Regions from separate parts of the Peribacillus simplex NBRC 15720 genome, predicted to be linked through region 2. Evidence: predicted binding sites of a transcription regulator. Region 2 holds the regulator's gene; the other holds the start of a gene.
The links. Region 2 encodes CtsR, which represses protease genes until heat stress. Its sites were predicted from a motif close to ATGGTCAATAAAGGTCAAACA; they were not measured.

Region 1 (11,532 bases), 2.8 Mb from region 2:
ATCAGGTACAACTGTATCTATTAAGTTCTCCATTTACACTCACCAGACATGTATCACATGTTTCAATAGGACCTAGGCCAGGATGGTAACAAACATTCGGAACTTCAATCGAACATCCGTTAGCATTTAGCATTTGTAATACTGTTTGTTTACCGTCCAGTGTGGCGTCAGCACCATCAATTTTTATATGCACTTTCTGTTGCAAAATAATCGCTTCCCTTTAAAAAACGGTGAATTGCAAGTTCGTTTAATATTTCTACCCCGACATCATTTTGCTTAACGTGTGAAAGTAAATAATGGAAAATGGAAGTTCAAATCAGGTAATGAACAAAATAGAAGTGAGTGAAAGTATTCACTCACTTCTATTTTTAGATCATCCATTAAAAATTTGTTTTAAAACGAATGAACTTAAAGCGGGAACTGTTATATGCCCCCCTTTTATCCTTTCTATTTCTTCCAGACCCGCCTGCTGACCATTCACTAATACAGACCAATTCCCTTCATGTGGGAGAGTTATGCTTATCGCGTCCCGATTTGCATTATGAATCACTGCGATTTTTGAATCATCTGCTAGTAGAGTGAATGCAACGACATTCGATGGAGAATCGATGAATTGTAAATGCCTTTCGATTTCTTCGGGTGTACTTAATCTAAAAACCGAATGATTTTTTCTTAGCGAAATGAGCCCTTTCATATATTCGACTTCGTGATCAAACTCCGCTCTTCTTTTCCAATCCAAACGGTTAACCCAGTCAGATGATTGATAGCTGTTTTCATCCCCATCCTTCGTGCGCATAAATTCTTGTCCAGCATGAATCATCGGTATTCCCTGTGACAGTAAGACAATGGCGGAAGCTAATTTATGCATCTGTTTACGGTCATGTTCTGTAGCTTCCGGATTCGTGATGTTAAGTTTATCCCATAAGGTGAAATTATCATGCGCTTCAACATAATTGATGACTTGATCTGGTTTTTGATAGGATGCAATATGATCATCGTATTTCAATCCGGCAGCGATACTTTTTCTTATAATATCCTCCATACCTGGCTTACCATTAATAAATCCTTTATCATGCGCGTTCATCACGAATCCTTTTAACCCATCCCGGATAGTATCATTAAAATGTGCGATGCCAGGCATTTTACGTGCGTTTTTTTGATTCGCTTTTTGATCTTGGGCCAATGGGGTATTCATATCCCAGCCTTCGCCTAAAACAATGATGGTGGGATCAATTTCCACAAGTGCTTTTTTCACTTCATTCATCGTTTCCACATCATGAATCCCCATTAAATCAAAACGGAAGCCATCGAGGTTGAATTCTTTCGCCCAATAGGTGACGGATTCAACGATAAATTTACGCATCATTTTATGTTCAGAGGCCGTGTCATTTCCAACACCAGTGCCATTCGATAATGTACCGTCGGCGTTATAGCGAAAAAAGTAGGTGGGTACCAGTTTATTGAAGTTTGAATCAGCCACCGAATAAACGTGATTGTATACCACATCCATGATCACACGCAGTCCCTGATCATGTAAGCCTTGGATCATTTCCTTCAACTCCCGGATCCTTACTTTTGGTTGATAGGGATCAGTTGAGTATGAACCCTCTGGAGCGTTATAATTCTGAGGATCATATCCCCAATTATATTGCGGTTCATTTAATTTTTTTTCATTGACGGTAGCAAAATCGAATATGGGGATGAATTGTACATGGGTTACACCTAAATCTTTAATATGATCCAGACCCGTTTTCACCCCATTCGGGCCTTTAGTGCCACTTTCAATTACTCCTAAGAATTTTCCTTTATGTTGAATTCCACTTTCAGGATGAATCGACAAATCTCTGGTATGCAATTCGTAGATGATGATGTCCTCTGCTTTTCCGAGCGGTGGTTTATTCCGGGTCCACTTTTGTGGATTCGTGTCCGCTAAATTTATTACGACTCCCTTATCTCCATTGACAGTGACTGCACGAACATAAGGATCTACAGCTTCACTCCAGATTTCTCCGACTTTCACCTTGTATGTATAAATCAATCCATCCTGATCACCGGTTAATTCAACTGTCCAGGTTCCCTTTTCCGAACGATCCATTTCAATTTCCATTCCATTGGAATCATCCCAATGTTCATAAGTGACAAGCTTAACTTCAGATGCAACGGGGGACCATAACCTGAATGCCGTTTTATCTTTATGATAGGAATTTCCTAAGTCTTTTCCTTCAAAGAAATATAGCTGATCCAATTCTGCCGGGTTTAGTGAATGAATATTGGCAGTGGACAGGGATTCCAACTGATTTTCCGTTTCTTTATCAGTAGGTTTTCGATTATTGGTATTTTCCTCTTCAAAATAAGAAAGTGAATCATTAATAGGTCATTCCTCCATTGAAATTCCCATTCCAAAACAGGAATTTATTTAATATATTTTTTCATATGCCTTGTAAAGAATAGGCTTTATCATACACTATTTAATCCCCTATACCTATGATTCCACCGGAATGACGCTTAAAAACATTCGCACAAAAAATCTATGGAGAAAATTCTGAAATCCGTTTCCGGATTATTAGAATTGTAATGAATCAATTTGTTTCCCTTAAATTTCTAACCTATTATAGGCTCTGAAGAATAAAGATAATCAGGAAAACCTTAAAAAAGATAAAAAAATGCCTCCATAACAGTTTTACGGTCTTGGAGGCATTTCTAGTACTCTTTATGGTGTTTTAATAATTTTCATATGGTTATCTTCAACAATTGCAGTAAAGTTCTTCACTTCAGGCTGCTCAAAGATAAAGTCGGTGATGCCGTCTTCGAGTTGTTCCTGAATGACTCGACGAAGCGGTCTAGCCCCGAATGTTGGATGGTATCCTAATTCAATCAGTTTTTGTTTTGCTTCATCTGTCACGACTAATGTTAATTCTTGTGCAGAAAGTGTTTCGTCAAGTTCAGAAATCATGATATCAACGATTTGCAGAAGATCTTCCTTCTTCAATGCTGAGAATTCAATGATGCTATCAAATCTGTTCAGGAATTCCGGCTTGAAGAAACTGCCCAACGACTGCAGAATGGACGCCTCTTCCACGGCTGTACTTGTACCGAATCCCATTACTTTCTGTTTTTCTCCGACACCAGCATTACTTGTCATGATAATCACAGTGTCTTTAAAAGTAACAGTTCGGCCTTGACTATCCGTCAACCGCCCATCTTCTAGAATTTGCAGGAACATATGCATAACATCTGGATGTGCCTTTTCAATCTCATCCAATAAAATAATACTGTAAGGTTTACGACGAACTTTTTCAGTTAGCTGTCCTGCTTCCTCGTGTCCAACGTATCCAGGAGGTGAACCAATTAACTTGGAAACACTATGTTTCTCCATGAACTCACTCATGTCTAGACGAATCATCGCTTCTTTATCTCCAAACAATTCCTCTGCAAGAGTTTTTGCCAATTCTGTTTTACCTACTCCAGTTGGACCAACGAAAAGGAAAGAACCGGTAGGACGGTTTTTGGATTTTAAACCTGCACGACTTCTGCGGACGGCTTTTGCAACCTTTTTAACGGCCTCTTCCTGACCAATGACTTTTTTCATAAGTTCCGCTTGAAGATGAATCATTCTTTCTTGCTCATCCTCCTGTAACTTACCTACAGGTATACCGGTTTTTTGTTCAATGATGACTTGAATATCCTCGACGGTAACGATTGGTTTGACTGAATTTTCTCCAGATTGCAAGGACTTTTCCAATTTTTCTTCTTCATCACGCAGAACCGCCGCTTTTTCATATGCTTCTTCTTTTAGTGCCAGTTCTTTTTCTTTATAGATTTGGGCAAGACGCTCTTTCATATCTTCTTCCTGACCGTCTTCTATGGTCAAGTTCAATTTAGAACCCGCCTCATCCATCAGGTCAATCGCCTTGTCAGGGAGAAAACGATCTTGAATGTAGCGGTTTGAAAGTTCTACTGCAGCTTTTAGTGCTTCCTCACTATATGTTACACCATGATAAGATTCATAACTATCTTTTAAACCACGTAAGATGACCAATGCCTCAGCCGTTGTCGGCTCATTAACGTGTACAGGCTGGAAGCGTCTTTCAAGGGCACCATCTTTTTCAATTTTCCTATATTCGGATAAAGTGGTTGCTCCGACAAGCTGAAGTTCGCCGCGTGCAAGCGCTGGTTTTAAGATATTTCCAGCATCCATTGATCCTTCTGCTGAACCAGCCCCGACAATTTGGTGAATTTCATCGATGAATAAAATGACATTTTTTCTTTCCTGTAATTCACCGATCAACTGCTTCATCCGTTCTTCGAATTGACCCCGAATTCCAGTGTTCGTAACAAGTGACGCGATATCAAGCATATACACTAATTTATTTCGTAACTTAACAGGTACTGAACCTTCAACGATGGCCAGAGCCAACCCTTCAGCAATGGCTGTTTTACCTACCCCAGGTTCACCAATTAAAACAGGATTATTTTTATTACGTCTATTTAGAACTTCTATGACTCGTTTTATTTCTTCATTCCTGCCGATTACTGGATCAATAAGTCCTGCTTTCGCGGCATCGGTCAGATTGTGTCCATACTCCTCAAGCAATCCTTCGTCTTCGTCTTGAACAGAATCCGGTTGAGGCACTTCATTATAATTAAATGGATTGAATGAATTTGGGGATCCATTATATTGGAATTTCCCAGTATTCATCCCCCCCATTGCTGCTCCAAGTTTGTTTCGCTCTTCTTTATAACAAGTGGAGCACAGTTTCACATCATGCTCCTGACCATTCATATTTAGGTGAACATTAATATTAGCGTGGTTTACATGGCATTTTTCACAAAGCATGTAGTACTCCTCCTTTAAAATTATTACATTCACAATAAAACTTTGACCTTCTTTGACTTTCTGACTTTATTATACATTGACCTTCTTTGACTTTCAATGATTTTGAACTGGAATTTTTTCCATAAAGAAATTATGAATTTTCTAATACCAATAAGGATAGGTAAATTCATAGAAACATCCGGATTGGTTTGCTAAGCATATTAAACTATCCATTTCCAGTCAAATAAAAAGATTCTATGTATGTCCTCTTTTATTGATTACCCCTTTGAGGACGAATCATAACATACACTCCTCTACTTAATTGCATCAAGGTGTCTTAGAGCCAACAAATATGGTTAATGTTGACCGTGTCTCATCGACCCTTATTTTTTTAAAAAAAAAAGAGACTTCATGAAGTCTCATACTCGTTACTATAAAAATGCTTTCCTTCTATTAAATGCGTTTTGCTCCAATAAACTTTGGCTTCCAATAACTATTATTGGTTTTAGCGTATGACACTCCCTTTGATGAGGAAGAGTGAATGAATTGATTGTCACCTATGTATATTGCCACATGTGTGGGTTTTTTAGCTTTATTTGGTGCAAAAAACATTAAGTCACCTTTTTGTAAGGTCTTAACCTTTGTTCCTTTTTTGTATATATCAGCAGCTGTCCTTGGTAGATTCTTGCCAGCTTTTTGATATGAATATTTCACTAAGCCTGAGCAATCAAAACCTGATGAAGAAATGCCACCCATTTTATATTTTGTACCTAATTCACTTTTGGCTACTTTAATCGCTTTTGTATGATATGAAGCTGCTTCCGCTTGGTCCCCTGCAAAAGATACCAAAGCAAGCATGATAGCCAATGACAATCCGACGACAATTTTCTTAAACAAATTTTTTACCCCCTGATGTGATTTGCTAAACCTAATATACTAGAAAAGGTATATCACTCGCATCACAGGATCTTTACAAATATGTTACATTTAGTAGATTTAGGAAGAATGACCATATAAAAACTAAAAAAAAGTCGAATTTTGGCATGAATAATCAACTTTAATTCAATTTACTTTTAAGTATCATTTTCAAAACTAGCAAAGCATCATTACAATAAAAATAACAGTGGTACTGGTACCCACTGTTAAAATTCTTTTGAGAAAAATGGCAAAAATAACTTTACCCCTCGCTTATTAAAAGGTAAAAATTTCATGTCAGCGATTAAATGGCTTATGTATCCTAATAAACAAGTAGTGAAAATCCCGTCAATCCCCATAAAGGCTTCGAATTGAAAGGCAATGATGCCAAAGAAAGCGATACCTGCAATCGAATGGGTATAACTTCTATGTGCTGTAAAGGATGCCAGGATAATATAAACGCCTAACAGCCACAACCAGCTTTCCTGCAAAGATAAACCGCCGCCTAAAACCGCTAATCCAGTCAAGGTCAGCATATGCCTTTGTGTAATGAATGATGAAATAATGATGATACCGATTCCTGCCCCTACACCGATCCACTTTTCCGTACCAGAGCCTTCCAAAAGACTATAAATGATCATTAATATCCCTATAGTTTGTGCTATCGTTCGGATAAACTTATGTGAAAAAGTAATCCTATTACTTAACTTCCCATCAATATCCATATCGGGCATTAGGCCTGAAACTCCCCCAATGCCAACCAAGAATAAAGTGGTGGTTGGATCTGTTTGAAGTGTGTTTGCCGTCAAGAATCCAACTGTTGCCCCTAAAGCCATGTGTGCTGTACCGTTCACTGTCTCTCTCCTGTCCCTCTAAGAAGTAGTCACTGTTCGCAAGAAACGAATGTTTGTTCGAATCCCTACATTAACTATACAATAATTTTGGGGAAATTTCTTTATTTCTTATAAAAAAGCCTAGTAATCAATAATTAGAGTTTATAAATCCCCCGTTCTAAATTAAAATCAATTCTTCTAGAGTGTCTATAATTGCTTTGTTTAGGTAATTTTCATCCCTAAAAACCCGCAAAATATTTTCTATAAATTGAGGTTTTTCATGAAATTTTAGCCAAAATATGAATATACTAATCTATAAGGGGAGTGATTCAGATAGCCTTTTTAAATGCCTTCAATAATTTTAAAAATGGGAAAAAGTCTAAGAAAATAAAGAACATGGATTTTCGGGAACAAAACGTAAAGAAATCGTCTGAGCTCATTGGTAATAATGTAATTGTCCAAAATATAATTAACAATCATCTTTCCAAAAAAAATAACCACTTGTAGGGTGGTTTTTTTATTTACTTTGGGAAATCGCTTCATTCTTCTCCATCTTCTCGCTTACTTCATAAATATAGTTATACTGTAGATAGTAATCGTATATGACATTTTGCAGGATCTTGATTAGTGATTTATCGAACGTATCAAATTCAGTTTGATAGCTATTCAGGACGGTGACAAATTTCCCATCCATGTTTTCAAAATAATGCAGGAGGAAGTTCTTGTAATATTCACTATCACTGTTGCTTTTATTGGTGATGCAAGGATCGCCAGTTTGAATGGACTTATCAAGCATCGCTTTGATGGATTTAGGCAGCTTCGCTTTCTTGAACTGGTTCAGGGTATAGATATCATAGGTAAAGGAAAGTCCTAATTGATTGGAATAAAAGTCCACGGCACAGTCCAATGTATAGATTAAGGGTGTTTTAAAGTCTTTGCTGTTGGCAATTTCCTCTGATATCTCCAATTGATACTCCTCGGATGTCAGATACGCAGCAAATTTCATTTTCGAACTGCTCATGCTGAATACTTCATAAACGGCTGCATCTTGTTTTTCAATTTCAATTTCGATATTAAAAAATTTAAAGTGTTTTAAACGATAAAAAGCAATCGGTGCTAATAGGAAAAGCAGTATCCAAACAAGGTAAAGAAATAACGTGTTAAAGATGATTTGATAAAATTCAGACGTTACGATCGGTTCGATGATTAACGTTATCAATGTATGTTCAAAGCCCTGAGAAATAGGGGTGGCAGGTACAACGGTTTCCTCTGGCTTTTTCAAAGTTTGGATACCTAAATGTGCCATCGCAACTAGCGTATAAAAAAAAATTAAAATTGTCCCAATTACATAAAATTTTGGCATGAATCCTATAATCCTGTCGAAAACAGAAATCCGCTTATCTTTCTGCTCCTCTATAGCCAATGTGGTTGCTCCTTTTAAGATTATTAATATCAGGACAAGTCTACAGGGACTTAGAACTTCCTGGAGACTACCTATTTAATTTATATGTTTACCATTATGTGAAAATACGTAAAATTCATTTAATGATTGACATATTCCAAAATACTTTCGACGTTTTCAGTAAAATTAAAAATATTTCGTCGTTAAAAATGCCCATCCTCCTCATTGAAAATGAAAGGATGAGCAAATGTTTAGGAGTTTTATTTAGGACTGCCCTTTTATCGCAAATTCTTCGACCTTCCTTAAAAACAACTCCATGGCTTTTGATGCTTCGAAGTCTAACTTTTTCACGATTGAAAAAGGTCTTATAATGGGTTCATTTTTCAAATGAAAGGTTTTCAATTCATTGGACTTCAGTTCTTTTTGTACAGTCAATCGTGATAACAGAGCAATGCCAAGCCCAGCCATCACCGCTTCTTTCACTCCTTGGATACTGGTGAAAATAAAGGTTTTCTTTATGTTTAATTCCATACTGCTCAGAAGTTTATCGGAATATGTACGGGTTCCCGATCCTTCCTCCCTAAGTACCCATGTTTGGTTTTGGAGCAAAGTGCCCTCGATGAGATCCATCTGTGAAAGTGGATGAACCGGGGGGACGACGACGATCATCTCGTCATTCATGAATGGTCTGACATCTATATCTTTATAGTCCGTTTCACCTTCAATCAAGCCGATATCAAGCTTATTCGATCGTATCCCTTGAATGACTTCATTAGAATTTGAGATGATGATTTGTATGTCCACCATCGGATATTGAGCCGCAAATTCTGCTAAAACTTTTGGAAGGTAGTATTCCCCTATCGTGAAGCTTGCACCTATTTTCATCGTTCCGCTAACCACGTTATTAAATTCATTTATTTCTCTTATTGCTGTCTCATAATGATTAAGCATTTGCTTTGCATGTCTATACAGAATTTTTCCCGGCTCTGTTATTTGTACTTGTTTTGGAGAACGATAAATTAATTTCGTTCCTAACTCATTTTCCAGATTCCTTATGTGAAGACTGACTCCTGGCTGCGACAAGTTCAGGATATCCCCTGCTCTAGAAAAGTTTTTCTGTTCGATTACGGTGACGAATACTTTTAACGGATCCATGGTTACCTCCCTATTTACCTATGCGTTTCATTTTATCATAAGTAGAAGTAATCATTGAAATAGCAAAAATATATTTCACTTATTTTTAATTAAGCTTTAAAGTTAAGGCATCAACATAGATGGAGTGATCACACTGGAACAAACAAACGTTGAAACAAAAAAACTTGGATTTACTAAAGGAATTGCATTGACTTTGCTAATTGCCATTGCAGCAAAATACTTAGCAGAGCTTCCATTCCTTCATATAATGGGACAGTTAGTCATCGCTATACTGATTGGTGTTGTTTGGAAATCGATAATTGGCGTCCCTGCTTACGCCGTTGCAGGTACAAATTATTCAAGTAAAATCCTTTTGAGAATGGGCATTATCTTATTGGGAATGCGCTTGAACCTAAAGGATATTATTAATGCCGGTCCGAAAACATTTGCAGTTGGTGCCATTAGTCTTGTATTTGCTATATTAGTAGTTTATGGATTGACCCGGATATTTAAAGTTGAGAAAAAGCTAGGAATATTGACAGCTTGCGGAACGGGAATTTGTGGAGCTGCTGCCATCCTGGCAATTTCCTCGCAAATAAAAGCAAAAGAAAAAGATACAGCTATAGCTGTAGCGACGGTTGCTGTTTTAGGTACAACCTTCACTTTCGGATATACGATCCTATATCCATTATTGGAGTTATCCGATAATGGATATGGTATTTTCTCGGGTGCGACACTCCATGAAATTGCTCACGTCATCGCTGCAGCAGCACCAGGGGGAAATGAGGCAGTCGACTTGGCGGTGGTGGTCAAATTGACTAGGGTGGCCCTGCTCATTCCAGTTGCCATTTTAATTGGATTCATCATGAATTGGAAAGAACGATCAACAAATACCGGAAAGAAATTTTCTTGGAAGTCCAATCAGATACCGTGGTTTATTTTTGGATTTTTATTATTGAGTGCCCTTTACTCTACTGGTGCAGTTCCTGAACCAGTAGCCGATAAACTTGTTATGCTTTCCTATATCCTCATGGCTATGTCCATGGCAGGACTAGGATTGAATATTGACCTTGTAACATTTAGAAAATATGGCGGTAAACCTTTTATAGCTGGACTGATCGGCTCTATCTTATTGACTTGTCTTGGGTATGTATTGGTTCAGGTTTTCCATTTAAATTAACTTTTCAATTAAAACAAGCATCCCTTAATCGGCATGCTTGTTTTTTTCTATTGGATGTGGAACATTGGCACCATAAAAAATTTCATCCATCTCCGTTTGAAGTCTTTCTATAATTTCTTGCCTTTCCTCTTTATTCAGCTTTTCCTCTGAATAACCGAATAAGTAATTGTTAATATCGAATCTTTTCAGCTTACATTTTGTATGGAATATATTTTCTTGGTATACATTCACATCAATCATGTCATATAAACCTTTTACTTCATCAGGAATATAGTTTTGGATTGAATTAATATCGTGATCAATGAACAATTTCCGCCCATCTTTATCTCTTGTAAAGCCTCTTACACGGTAATCAATCGTGATAATGTCGGTATCGAAGGAATGAATGAGATAATTAAGGGCTTTAAGAGGAGATATTTCTCCACAAGTAGAGACATCGATATCGGCCCTGAATGTGCTAATGCCTTCATTTGGATGGTATTCAGGGTATGTATGTACGGTAATATGGCTTTTATCCAGTTGCATGACCACATTATCAGGTAAAGGCCCAGGTGATTCCTCATAAGTTCCCGTAGGTACTTCGACGACAGGTCCTTCTGAAACAAGAATGGTTACACTGGCGCCTTGAGGGACATAATCCTGTTTCGCCGTATTTAAAACATGCGCCCCTATTAAATCAGAAACATTGTGCAAGATATTCGAAAGCCTATCTGCATTATATTGTTCATCGATATAATCCAGGTATGCCTCTCTCTCTTCCCTGGTTTTTGTGTAACAAATATCATACATATTAAAGCTTAAAGATTTCGTAAGATTATTAAAGCCATGAAGTTCAATACGTTGCTCTGGTGTAAGTTTCATGATTGATTCCCCTTATATTTTTTTACGACTATCCTTATAGTTACCCTTTTTCTGAAATAAAAAACTATGTCTGCCAGTCTCAGCTTCTGACTTCTAATCGGTAATCGTTATTTTCTGCACAAGAAAGAGCCATTACATTAACAATGCAATGGCTCTTTTATTATCCTGATTTGTTTTAGGCAGTATGAATTTTTTTCTTTTTTATCGGTGAAAGGATTCGTTCCAGCCATCCGAGTAAAAGATCTGAGAGAATGGCCATCAATGCCGTCGGGATTGCTCCTGCAAGTATGATTGCCGTTCCATTTGAAGCATTCGTTCCCCTGACAATGATATCCCCCAGTCCGCCAGCCCCTACGAATGTACCGACAGCAGTTACTCCAATTGCAACGAC
Region 2 (11,532 bases):
TCATTCGTCGAACCAAAGCGATTTTTGACCGCACGTATAATTCGATATGTATGGTGTCTTTCTCCTTCAAAATATAATACGGTGTCAACCATGTGCTCAAGCAGCCGTGGCCCCGCAATGGCCCCTTCCTTTGTAACGTGTCCGACGATAAAAATCGCGATCCCGTTCGTTTTAGCAATGCGCATGAGTGAGGCTGTGCATTCCCTCACTTGTGAAACGCTTCCTGGGGCAGATGTAACCTCTGAATGGTATACCGTTTGAATGGAGTCAATAATGACCAAATCCGGTTTTACATCTGTAATTGCCTGTTGGATGTAGTCCATATCGGTTTCAGCATAAACGAATAGATTTTCCGACATGGTCCCAAGCCGGTCCGCTCTCAATTTGGTCTGCTTGACTGATTCTTCACCTGATATATAAAGCACTTTTTTCTGTTTATGCGCCAATTGGGATGATACCTGTAAAAGCAGGGTGGACTTACCGATACCCGGGTCCCCACCAATCAATACAAGGGATCCCTGTACGATCCCGCCCCCAAGAGCACGATTCAATTCCATTAAATCCGTCTTAATCCGTGGTTCTTTTTCTGATTGAATAGTCGTTATGGGTGCTGCCTTCTCCCGTTCCCCGGAACCTCTAACCTCTGAATGGGTAAAAGCGCCTTTTCTAGCTGGTTTAACGATTTCGGTTTCCTCGACCATTTTGTTCCATTCACCGCATCCTGGACATTTCCCCATCCATTTCGCGGACTCATAACCACAAGACTGACACATAAATTTCGTTTTCTTCTTTACAGCCATAAATTACTCCTCTTCCTTTGGAAAAAATATCTATATTAAGGATATTATATCTCTGTTTTATTTAAACCTTCTTAAGGCTAAGTTTTTTAAAAAAATATTCACCCTACTTGTCCCATTTATACTCATATCTACCTATGGATAAAAAACAGAGGTACACTGCAAAAGAATCTGCGTGTACCTCGAAGTTTAGGATCAGGTTATTCACTTACATTAACAGGCTCGCCTTGTCGGATTGCAAACTCATTATTCACGACATCCATTACGACCGTTTGCCCTTTTTTCACGTTGCCCTTAAGTAACTCTTCGGATAGATAATCTTCTACATGCTTCTGAAGCGCCCTGCGGATTGGTCGTGCCCCATATTCCGGATCAAAACCTTCCGTAGCAATTTTTTCTCTAGCCGCATCTGTCAGCTCCAAGTAAATCTCCTGTTCTTTCAAACGGGTAGTAAGCTGATTTGACATTAATGTAACGATTTGTTTCAAATGATCCTTCTCTAATGAGTGGAACACGATAGTTTCATCAATACGATTCAGGAATTCCGGACGGAATGCACGTTTGAGTTCTTCCATCACTTTCCCTTTCATATTTTTATAGTCCTGGCCAGTATCCTGGATGTTAAAGCCGACATACTTATCAGTTTTCAAGGCCGACGCCCCTACATTCGATGTCATAATCAGAATGGTATTCCTGAAATCAACAGTACGCCCCTTGGAATCTGTCAGTCTTCCGTCTTCCAATACTTGAAGAAGAATATTGAAGACATCCGGATGCGCCTTTTCTATTTCATCAAGCAGAACGACCGAGTATGGTTTCCTCCGCACTTTTTCCGTTAACTGACCGCCTTCTTCGTATCCAACATATCCTGGAGGGGATCCAACAAGACGTGAAGTCGAATGTTTCTCCATATATTCGGACATATCGATGCGGATCATGGCATCTTCATCACCAAAAATGGATTCGGCTAAAGCACGGGCCAGCTCGGTTTTACCGACCCCTGTAGGTCCCAAGAAGATGAATGAACCAATTGGACGTTTAGGATCTTTCAAACCTGCCCTTGCACGTCGTACTGCTTTAGAAACCGCAATGACGGCCTCTTCCTGCCCAATAACACGATCATGGAGGATTGACTCCATATTAAGCAGTTTGTCTGACTCTGTTTGCGCCAATTTAGTGACTGGCACTCCCGTCCAGCTGGATACGACGTGTGCAATGTCATCCACAGTCACTTCACTGTTCTCCTGCCCTTGTTTTTCTTTCCAAGTTTTTTTCGTTTCTTCCAATTGTTCTCTTAAGCGTTGTTCTGTATCGCGAAGCGAAGCAGCTTTTTCAAATTCCTGGCTCTGAACGGAAGCATCCTTTTCCTTACGAACATCATCTAACTTCACTTCAAGTTCCTTTAAGTTAGGTGGCGTTGTGTATGAGCGCAGCCTAACCTTGGAACCAGCTTCATCAATCAAGTCAATCGCTTTATCCGGTAAAAAGCGATCGGAAATATAACGGTCTGATAATTTGACTGCGGCATCAATCGCTTCGTCAGTAATCGATACGCGGTGATGTGCCTCATAACGGTCACGCAACCCCTTGAGAATTTGGATGGATTCCAAAATAGTCGGCTCATCGACTTGGATTGGCTGGAAACGACGTTCAAGCGCAGCATCCTTTTCAATATACTTACGGTACTCATCTAAAGTTGTAGCACCGATACATTGTAATTCACCACGTGCCAATGATGGTTTAAGGATATTGGAGGCATCAATGGCACCTTCTGCACCACCTGCACCAATCAATGTATGCAATTCATCGATGAATAAGATGATATTACCCGCCTGACGTATTTCATCCATAACTTTCTTCAATCGGTCCTCAAATTCACCACGGTATTTAGTACCAGCCACTACAGTACCCATATCAAGTGTCATTACGCGTTTATCACGTAAAATTTCAGGTACCTCATTATTGATAATCTGTTGGGCAAGCCCTTCAGCAATGGCTGTTTTACCTACCCCAGGTTCACCGATTAATACGGGGTTATTTTTCGTACGACGGCTTAATACCTCAATGACACGCTGTATTTCCTTACCTCTTCCGATAACGGGATCCAAGCTTCCTTCCCTGGCAATCGCCGTTAAATCACGGGCTAGGCCATCCAGTGTCGGCGTGCTTGCATTTGAAGCGGCTGAACCTTGATGACCACCTGATTCATTGCTGCCCAAGAGTTGTAATACTTGTTGTCGAGCTTTATTTAAACTTACTCCCAGATTATTCAATACGCGGGCAGCTACACCTTCCCCTTCTCGTATAAGACCTAGAAGAACATGCTCTGTCCCAACATATGAGTGACCTAATTTTCTTGCCTCATCCATGGAAAGCTCAATCACTTTCTTGGCTCTTGGGGTATAATGTATCGTTTGAGCCGTATCCTGTCCACGGCCGATTAAATTTTCCACTTCTTTCTGAATCTTTTCCGGGCCCAATCCAAGAGCATATAACGCTTTGGCTGCAATACCATCACCTTCTCGGACCAGGCCCAGTAAAATATGTTCCGTACCAATATTATTATGACCTAAACGGATTGCCTCTTCTTGGGCTAATGCTAATACTTTCTGGGCTCTTTCAGTAAAACGACCAAACATCATAGGGAATTCCTCCTTAAGAATTTTCGTTTTGAATAAAGTTGCTGGCAATTCTCTAAGTAATGGCAGAAGCTTCTTCTTGCTCCATATCTATTACATGAAATTTAATACTCCCTAAAGAGGTCAATGACCTCTATGAGGAGGAATGTTCCGTGAAATTCAAGCGTTCCCGGATGAGTGCTGCTCTACGGATATCCCTTTCATGGGGTCTTAAAGGGCCACCTGCGTACTTTTGTAAAAATCCCGACTGCGTCAAAATCATCAACTCATTTAGAATGCTTTTAGATATATTTTTTATATACCCAAGATCTATCCCTAACCTAACATCGGAGATACAAGTAGCAGCTTCCTTGGTCTCGATGATTCGAGCATTGGACAAAATCCCATATGAACGGAAAATTCTATCTTCTAATTGTATGTGGGAAGTCCTTGCTAATGCATCCCTCGCTGACCGTTCCTGAGCTATGATTTGTTGCACTACACTTGTTAAATCTTCAACGATATCCCTTTCCGACTTTCCAAGAGTAATTTGATTAGAGATTTGAAAAATATTTCCTAACGCTTGACTGCCCTCTCCATAAATCCCTCGAACCACCAACCCCAATTGGTTGATAGCCGGTATGATATTATTCATCTGTTGTGTAAGGACCAGGCCCGGAAGATGCATCATGACTGAAGCCCTTAATCCTGTTCCCACATTAGTCGGACAACTAGTTAGGTAACCTCTTTCTTCATCATATGCATAGTCTATGGATTCTTCAATCCAATCGTCAAGAACATTTGCAATCTTTAAGGTTTCCTTTAGCTGCAACCCCGACATTAAACATTGAATACGGAGATGATCCTCCTCGTTTATCATGATACTTATTTCTTCATTTTCTGAAAGGAGACATGCGCTTTTCGCTGAGTCTTCAACTAAATGAGGACTGATTAAATGTTTTTCAACAAGAACGCGCTTTTCCAGTGGCTGCAATTGGTCAATCTCTAAAAGTTCCAGTTTTCCAATCTCTGGAGTTACTTCCTCTTCGATTCTTTTTTTGACCAATTCAATGATTTTTTTAGCTTCTTCGTTAGAAAAGGAGGTTGGGAAGGTAAAGTCTTTGAAATTCCTAGCCAGCCGAATCCGCGAACTCAATACAATATCGATTTCCGGCCCTTCGGCACTCATCCAGGAACTCAAGGCGTTTTCTACAAACTTTTCCAAGCTCATAATTCCTCGCCTCCCTCTTGTGCTTCATACCTTTTTTCAAGGGAACGAACCTTATCTCTTACCTCTGCCGCTTTCTCAAACTCCTCTTGATCAATGTGGACCTTTAAAACTTCTTTCAAATCCAAAATTTGCTTTCGAAGATATATGGTGCCACCAATCCTTTTTGGAATTTTCCCTATATGTGCTGTATTGCCGCTATGAACCCTCTTTAAAATGGGATTTAACTGTTCATTGAACGTCTTATAACATTCGGCACAGCCAAACTTACCAATATGGACAAATTCTTTATAAGATCGATGACAATGCGGGCAACGCCTCTCTTCCGTTTTGGGAAATGCATTTGCCTTTGTCTGTTGAATATTCGACTCCATATTCAACAATCCTGCTAATAAATTATTTATTGAAAAACCAGGTCCACCTGCATCCATGAACATTTCACCTTTTTCCTGAGCACATTTCTCACAAATCATGACTTCAGTCTTTATTCCATTGATGATTTTGGTGAAGTGCAGGGTAGCAGGCCTTTGATGACATTCTTGGCAAATCAACGTTCATCACCTCTGCCAGTTTCATTTATATTTTAAAGTCGTAAGCATCGCAGTTAAAATTCTTGCCCTAAGCTCATCGCGGTCAGGTAGGTCGATATAAATCACCGATCTATCTATGACGCTCATCATAATCTTTGCTTCTCTTTCATTAATGACGTCTTCATTCATCAGCCTTGAAATTACTCCTTCAGCCATCGATTGAGTTACCCTGGAACCAATAAGCGATAATAATTGGTTGATAAGTTGCACGGAATCCTGTGATTCGACTTTCATGATGCGTATATAACCGCCGCCTCCACGCTTACTCTCTACAACATAACCTCTCTCGATGGTAAACCTGGTATTGATTACGTAATTGATTTGAGAAGGCACACACTGAAATTTATCTGCTATTTCACTTCTTTTAATCTCTAAGATATCTTTTTGACTTATTTCAAGTACTTGCTTCAAATAAGTTTCGATAACATCAGATATGTTTCTCACTCAGCCTCCTCCATTCTGACTTTGACTATATTTGACTATTATTATACAAGGAATAATCCATTTTGCAACTTAAACGCACTTTCTTTCTGTATTATCCATTTTCTCCAAATTATATGTAATTACATACCTCATTGAACATTAAAGTTGAAATATCTTACATAAATACCCTAAAACGATAAATGCAAAACCTGATATTTTTTCTTCTCCTTAAGGTTTCACCACTTGAATTTTGCCCCATTCCCCCTCATGATATTGTAACCAATTCAAATAAGGCCAGCCCTATGCTGTCCCTTGAATTATAAAACCTTTTTTAATTACGAACATCAAAAAAGACCAGCCAGAATGGCTGATCTTTGAAATGGCTTGGCGGCGTCCTACTCTCACAGGGGGAAACCCCCAACTACCATCGGCGCTGAAGAGCTTAACTGCCGTGTTCGGAATGGGAACGGGTGTGACCTCTTCGCTATCGCCACCAAACATGAAAGGAACGTTGTTCCTTCAAAACTAGATAATAAGAAGGTATTTCATTTTTTAAAAAGCGTTGGTTAAGTCCTCGATCTATTAGTATCAGTCAGCTCCACATGTCGCCACGCTTCCACCTCTGACCTATCAACCTGATCATCTTTCAGGGATCTTACTAGCTTGCGCCATGGGAAATCTCATCTTGAGGGGGGCTTCATGCTTAGATGCTTTCAGCACTTATCCCGTCCGCACGTAGCTACCCAGCTATGCCTTTGGCAAGACAACTGGTACACCAGCGGTGCGTCCATCCCGGTCCTCTCGTACTAAGGACAGCTCCTCTCAAATTTCCTGCGCCCGCGACGGATAGGGACCGAACTGTCTCACGACGTTCTGAACCCAGCTCGCGTACCGCTTTAATGGGCGAACAGCCCAACCCTTGGGACCGACTACAGCCCCAGGATGCGATGAGCCGACATCGAGGTGCCAAACCTCCCCGTCGATGTGGACTCTTGGGGGAGATAAGCCTGTTATCCCCGGGGTAGCTTTTATCCGTTGAGCGATGGCCCTTCCATGCGGAACCACCGGATCACTAAGCCCGACTTTCGTCCCTGCTCGACTTGTAGGTCTCGCAGTCAAGCTCCCTTGTGCCTTTACACTCTACGAATGATTTCCAACCATTCTGAGGGAACCTTTGGGCGCCTCCGTTACTCTTTAGGAGGCGACCGCCCCAGTCAAACTGCCCACCTGACACTGTCTCCCACCCCGATAAGGGGCGCGGGTTAGAATTTCAATACAGCCAGGGTAGTATCCCACCAACGCCTCCACCGAAGCTAGCGCTCCGGCTTCTCAGGCTCCTACCTATCCTGTACAAGCTGTACCAAAATTCAATATCAGGCTGCAGTAAAGCTCCACGGGGTCTTTCCGTCCTGTCGCGGGTAACCTGCATCTTCACAGGTACTATAATTTCACCGAGTCTCTCGTTGAGACAGTGCCCAGATCGTTACACCTTTCGTGCGGGTCGGAACTTACCCGACAAGGAATTTCGCTACCTTAGGACCGTTATAGTTACGGCCGCCGTTTACTGGGGCTTCGGTTCAAAGCTTCGCTTGCGCTAACCTCTCCCCTTAACCTTCCAGCACCGGGCAGGTGTCAGCCCCTATACTTCGCCTTGCGGCTTCGCAGAGACCTGTGTTTTTGCTAAACAGTCGCCTGGGCCTATTCACTGCGGCTTTTCTGGGCTATTCACCCTAAAAAGCACCCCTTCTCCCGAAGTTACGGGGTCATTTTGCCGAGTTCCTTAACGAGAGTTCTCTCGCACACCTTAGGATTCTCTCCTCGCCTACCTGTGTCGGTTTGCGGTACGGGCACCTTACATCTCACTAGAGGCTTTTCTTGGCAGCGTGGAATCAGGAACTTCGGTACTATATTTCCCTCGCCATCACAGCTCCGCCTTAATGGAAACGGGATTTGCCTCGTTTCCGGCCTAACTGCTTGGACGCGCATATCCAACAGCGCGCTTACCCTATCCTTCTGCGTCCCCCCATCGTTCAAACGATGTATAGGTGGTACAGGAATATCAACCTGTTGTCCATCGCCTACGCCTTTCGGCCTCGGCTTAGGTCCCGACTAACCCTGAGCGGACGAGCCTTCCTCAGGAAACCTTAGGCATTCGGTGGAAGGGATTCTCACCCTTCTTTCGCTACTCATACCGGCATTCTCACTTCTAAGCGCTCCACCAGTCCTTCCGGTCTGACTTCAACGCCCTTAGAACGCTCTCCTACCATCGACACCATACGGTGTCAATCCACAGCTTCGGTGATACGTTTAGCCCCGGTACATTTTCGGCGCGGAGTCACTCGACCAGTGAGCTATTACGCACTCTTTAAATGGTGGCTGCTTCTGAGCCAACATCCTGGTTGTCTAAGCAACTCCACATCCTTTTCCACTTAACGTATACTTTGGGACCTTAGCTGGTGGTCTGGGCTGTTTCCCTTTCGACTACGGATCTTATCACTCGCAGTCTGACTCCCAAGAATAAGTATTTGGCATTCGGAGTTTGACTGAATTCGGTAACCCGTTGGGGGCCCCTAGTCCAATCAGTGCTCTACCTCCAATACTCTCATCTTGAGGCTAGCCCTAAAGCTATTTCGGAGAGAACCAGCTATCTCCAGGTTCGATTGGAATTTCTCCGCTACCCACACCTCATCCCCGCACTTTTCAACGTGCGTGGGTTCGGGCCTCCATTCAGTGTTACCTGAACTTCACCCTGGACATGGGTAGATCACCTGGTTTCGGGTCTACGACCTCATACTCATTCGCCCTATTCAGACTCGCTTTCGCTGCGGCTCCGTCTTATCAACTTAACCTCGCATGAAATCGTAACTCGCCGGTTCATTCTACAAAAGGCACGCCATTACCCATTAACGGGCTTTGACTACTTGTAGGCACACGGTTTCAGGATCTATTTCACTCCCCTTCCGGGGTGCTTTTCACCTTTCCCTCACGGTACTGGTTCACTATCGGTCACTAGGGAGTATTTAGCCTTGGGAGATGGTCCTCCCTGCTTCCGACGGGATTTCTCGTGTCCCGCCGTACTCAGGATCCACTCAGGAGGGAACGAAGTTTCAACTACAGGGTTTTTACCTTCTTTGACGGACCTTTCCAGATCACTTCATTTACCCCGTTCCTTTGTAACTCCATGTTGAGTGTCCTACAACCCCAAGAGGCAAGCCTCTTGGTTTGGGCTAATTCCGTTTCGCTCGCCGCTACTCAGGAAATCGCATTTGCTTTCTCTTCCTCCGGGTACTTAGATGTTTCAGTTCCCCGGGTCTGCCTTCAGTACCCTATGTATTCAGGTAAAGATACTGTTCCATTACGAACAGTGGGTTTCCCCATTCGGAAATCTCCGGATCAAAGCTTACTTACAGCTCCCCGAAGCATATCGGTGTTAGTCCCGTCCTTCATCGGCTCCTAGTGCCAAGGCATCCACCGTGCGCCCTTTCTAACTTAACCGTTAAAAAAGATCTTACAGATGCTTTGAAAAAAATTAATTGCCTTCTATCTATTATCTAGTTTTCAAGGAACAAAGCAGAAAGAATCCATCACATCGTGATGTTGTCTTTCCTATCTGAATGAATTACTCATTCAAAACTGAACAAAACAAAAGCGCTCTCGTAATTATCCTTAGAAAGGAGGTGATCCAGCCGCACCTTCCGATACGGCTACCTTGTTACGACTTCACCCCAATCATCTGTCCCACCTTAGGCGGCTGGCTCCATAAAGGTTACCTCACCGACTTCGGGTGTTACAAACTCTCGTGGTGTGACGGGCGGTGTGTACAAGGCCCGGGAACGTATTCACCGCGGCATGCTGATCCGCGATTACTAGCGATTCCGGCTTCATGTAGGCGAGTTGCAGCCTACAATCCGAACTGAGAATGGCTTTATGGGATTCGCTTACCTTCGCAGGTTTGCAGCCCTTTGTACCATCCATTGTAGCACGTGTGTAGCCCAGGTCATAAGGGGCATGATGATTTGACGTCATCCCCACCTTCCTCCGGTTTGTCACCGGCAGTCACCTTAGAGTGCCCAACTGAATGCTGGCAACTAAGATCAAGGGTTGCGCTCGTTGCGGGACTTAACCCAACATCTCACGACACGAGCTGACGACAACCATGCACCACCTGTCACTCTGTCCCCCGAAGGGGAAAGCCCTATCTCTAGGGTTGTCAGAGGATGTCAAGACCTGGTAAGGTTCTTCGCGTTGCTTCGAATTAAACCACATGCTCCACCGCTTGTGCGGGCCCCCGTCAATTCCTTTGAGTTTCAGCCTTGCGGCCGTACTCCCCAGGCGGAGTGCTTAATGCGTTAGCTGCAGCACTAAAGGGCGGAAACCCTCTAACACTTAGCACTCATCGTTTACGGCGTGGACTACCAGGGTATCTAATCCTGTTTGCTCCCCACGCTTTCGCGCCTCAGTGTCAGTTACAGACCAGAAAGTCGCCTTCGCCACTGGTGTTCCTCCAAATCTCTACGCATTTCACCGCTACACTTGGAATTCCACTTTCCTCTTCTGCACTCAAGTTCCCCAGTTTCCAATGACCCTCCACGGTTGAGCCGTGGGCTTTCACATCAGACTTAAGGAACCACCTGCGCGCGCTTTACGCCCAATAATTCCGGACAACGCTTGCCACCTACGTATTACCGCGGCTGCTGGCACGTAGTTAGCCGTGGCTTTCTGGTTAGGTACCGTCAAGGTACCAGCAGTTACTCTGGTACTTGTTCTTCCCTAACAACAGAACTTTACGACCCGAAGGCCTTCTTCGTTCACGCGGCGTTGCTCCGTCAGACTTTCGTCCATTGCGGAAGATTCCCTACTGCTGCCTCCCGTAGGAGTCTGGGCCGTGTCTCAGTCCCAGTGTGGCCGATCACCCTCTCAGGTCGGCTACGCATCGTCGCCTTGGTGAGCCATTACCTCACCAACTAGCTAATGCGCCGCGGGCCCATCTATAAGTGACAGCGTAAACCGTCTTTCCATCTTCTCTCATGCGAGAAAAGAACGTATCCGGTATTAGCTCCGGTTTCCCGAAGTTATCCCAGTCTTATAGGCAGGTTGCCCACGTGTTACTCACCCGTCCGCCGCTAATCTCAGGGAGCAAGCTCCCGTCGATTCGCTCGACTTGCATGTATTAGGCACGCCGCCAGCGTTCGTCCTGAGCCAGGATCAAACTCTCCGAAGAAATGTTTGACTTGCTCATTTGCTTTTTTAATAGTGTGTGCTCACTTAAAATTTAACGTTGGCGCTTTGTTTTGTTCAGTTTTCAAAGAGCAATCTCTTTCGGAACAGCTTATTTATAATAACATTTTCTTTACTCTGAGTCAACAACTTTTTAAAACTTTTTAAAAGTTTGTAATCTGTTTGCAACTCGTTCGTAACGACAGATATAAATATAACACCATTACGTTAACTGCGCAATACCTTTTATAAAGTTTTTTCGAGATAATGTTATTTTTCTTTCAAACCCTATAATCCAATCTATTAAAAGACATGAAATTATAATTAAAAAACAAAAACCGAATTGGACTAACCAGGATCAAGAGCTACGCCCAATGATCCCAGCCATCCGAATTCGGCCCTGCAATCAAAACTCATTTTGCTTATATTAGCGATGTCTCATTAGCGGGAATAACAGGACGTCACGTATAGAAGGAGAATTGGTCAATAGCATAACCAAACGGTCAACACCAATTCCCAGTCCGCCAGTAGGCGGCATTCCGTATTCTAACGCCTCCAAGAAATCTTCATCCATTTCATGAGCTTCATCATTACCTTGCTCTCGTTCTTTTAATTGAGCTTCAAAGCGTTGACGTTGATCAATAGGATCATTAAGTTCC

Region 1: a site for CtsR is predicted at 4,877-4,897, ahead of BS1321_RS25930 (ATP-dependent Clp protease ATP-binding subunit). Genes of this name have one in related genera too.

The regions. Positions count from the first base shown of each region.
Region 1 is NZ_CP017704.1:5,363,309-5,374,840, reverse strand. Features, by position in the region: gene BS1321_RS28820 (2Fe-2S iron-sulfur cluster-binding protein) at 2-193, opposite strand; partial or broken gene pulA (type I pullulanase) at 374-2,296, opposite strand; gene BS1321_RS25930 (ATP-dependent Clp protease ATP-binding subunit) at 2,711-4,837, opposite strand; gene BS1321_RS25925 (C40 family peptidase) at 5,270-5,713, opposite strand; gene BS1321_RS25920 (metal-dependent hydrolase) at 5,959-6,585, opposite strand; gene BS1321_RS25910 (hypothetical protein) at 7,082-7,987, opposite strand; gene BS1321_RS25905 (selenium metabolism-associated LysR family transcriptional regulator) at 8,231-9,121, opposite strand; gene BS1321_RS25900 (YeiH family protein) at 9,255-10,280, shown strand; gene speD (adenosylmethionine decarboxylase) at 10,305-11,141, opposite strand; gene BS1321_RS25890 (ABC transporter permease) at 11,317-11,532, opposite strand, start outside.
Region 2 is NZ_CP017704.1:2,469,190-2,480,721, forward strand. Features, by position in the region: gene radA (DNA repair protein RadA) at 1-800, opposite strand, end outside; gene clpC (ATP-dependent protease ATP-binding subunit ClpC) at 998-3,439, opposite strand; gene BS1321_RS11770 (protein-arginine kinase McsB) at 3,570-4,646, opposite strand; gene BS1321_RS11775 (protein-arginine kinase activator protein McsA) at 4,643-5,194, opposite strand; gene BS1321_RS11780 (CtsR family transcriptional regulator) at 5,216-5,677, opposite strand; rRNA gene rrf (5S ribosomal RNA) at 6,039-6,154, opposite strand; rRNA gene BS1321_RS11790 (23S ribosomal RNA) at 6,219-9,151, opposite strand; rRNA gene BS1321_RS11795 (16S ribosomal RNA) at 9,327-10,877, opposite strand; gene lysS (lysine--tRNA ligase) at 11,301-11,532, opposite strand, start outside.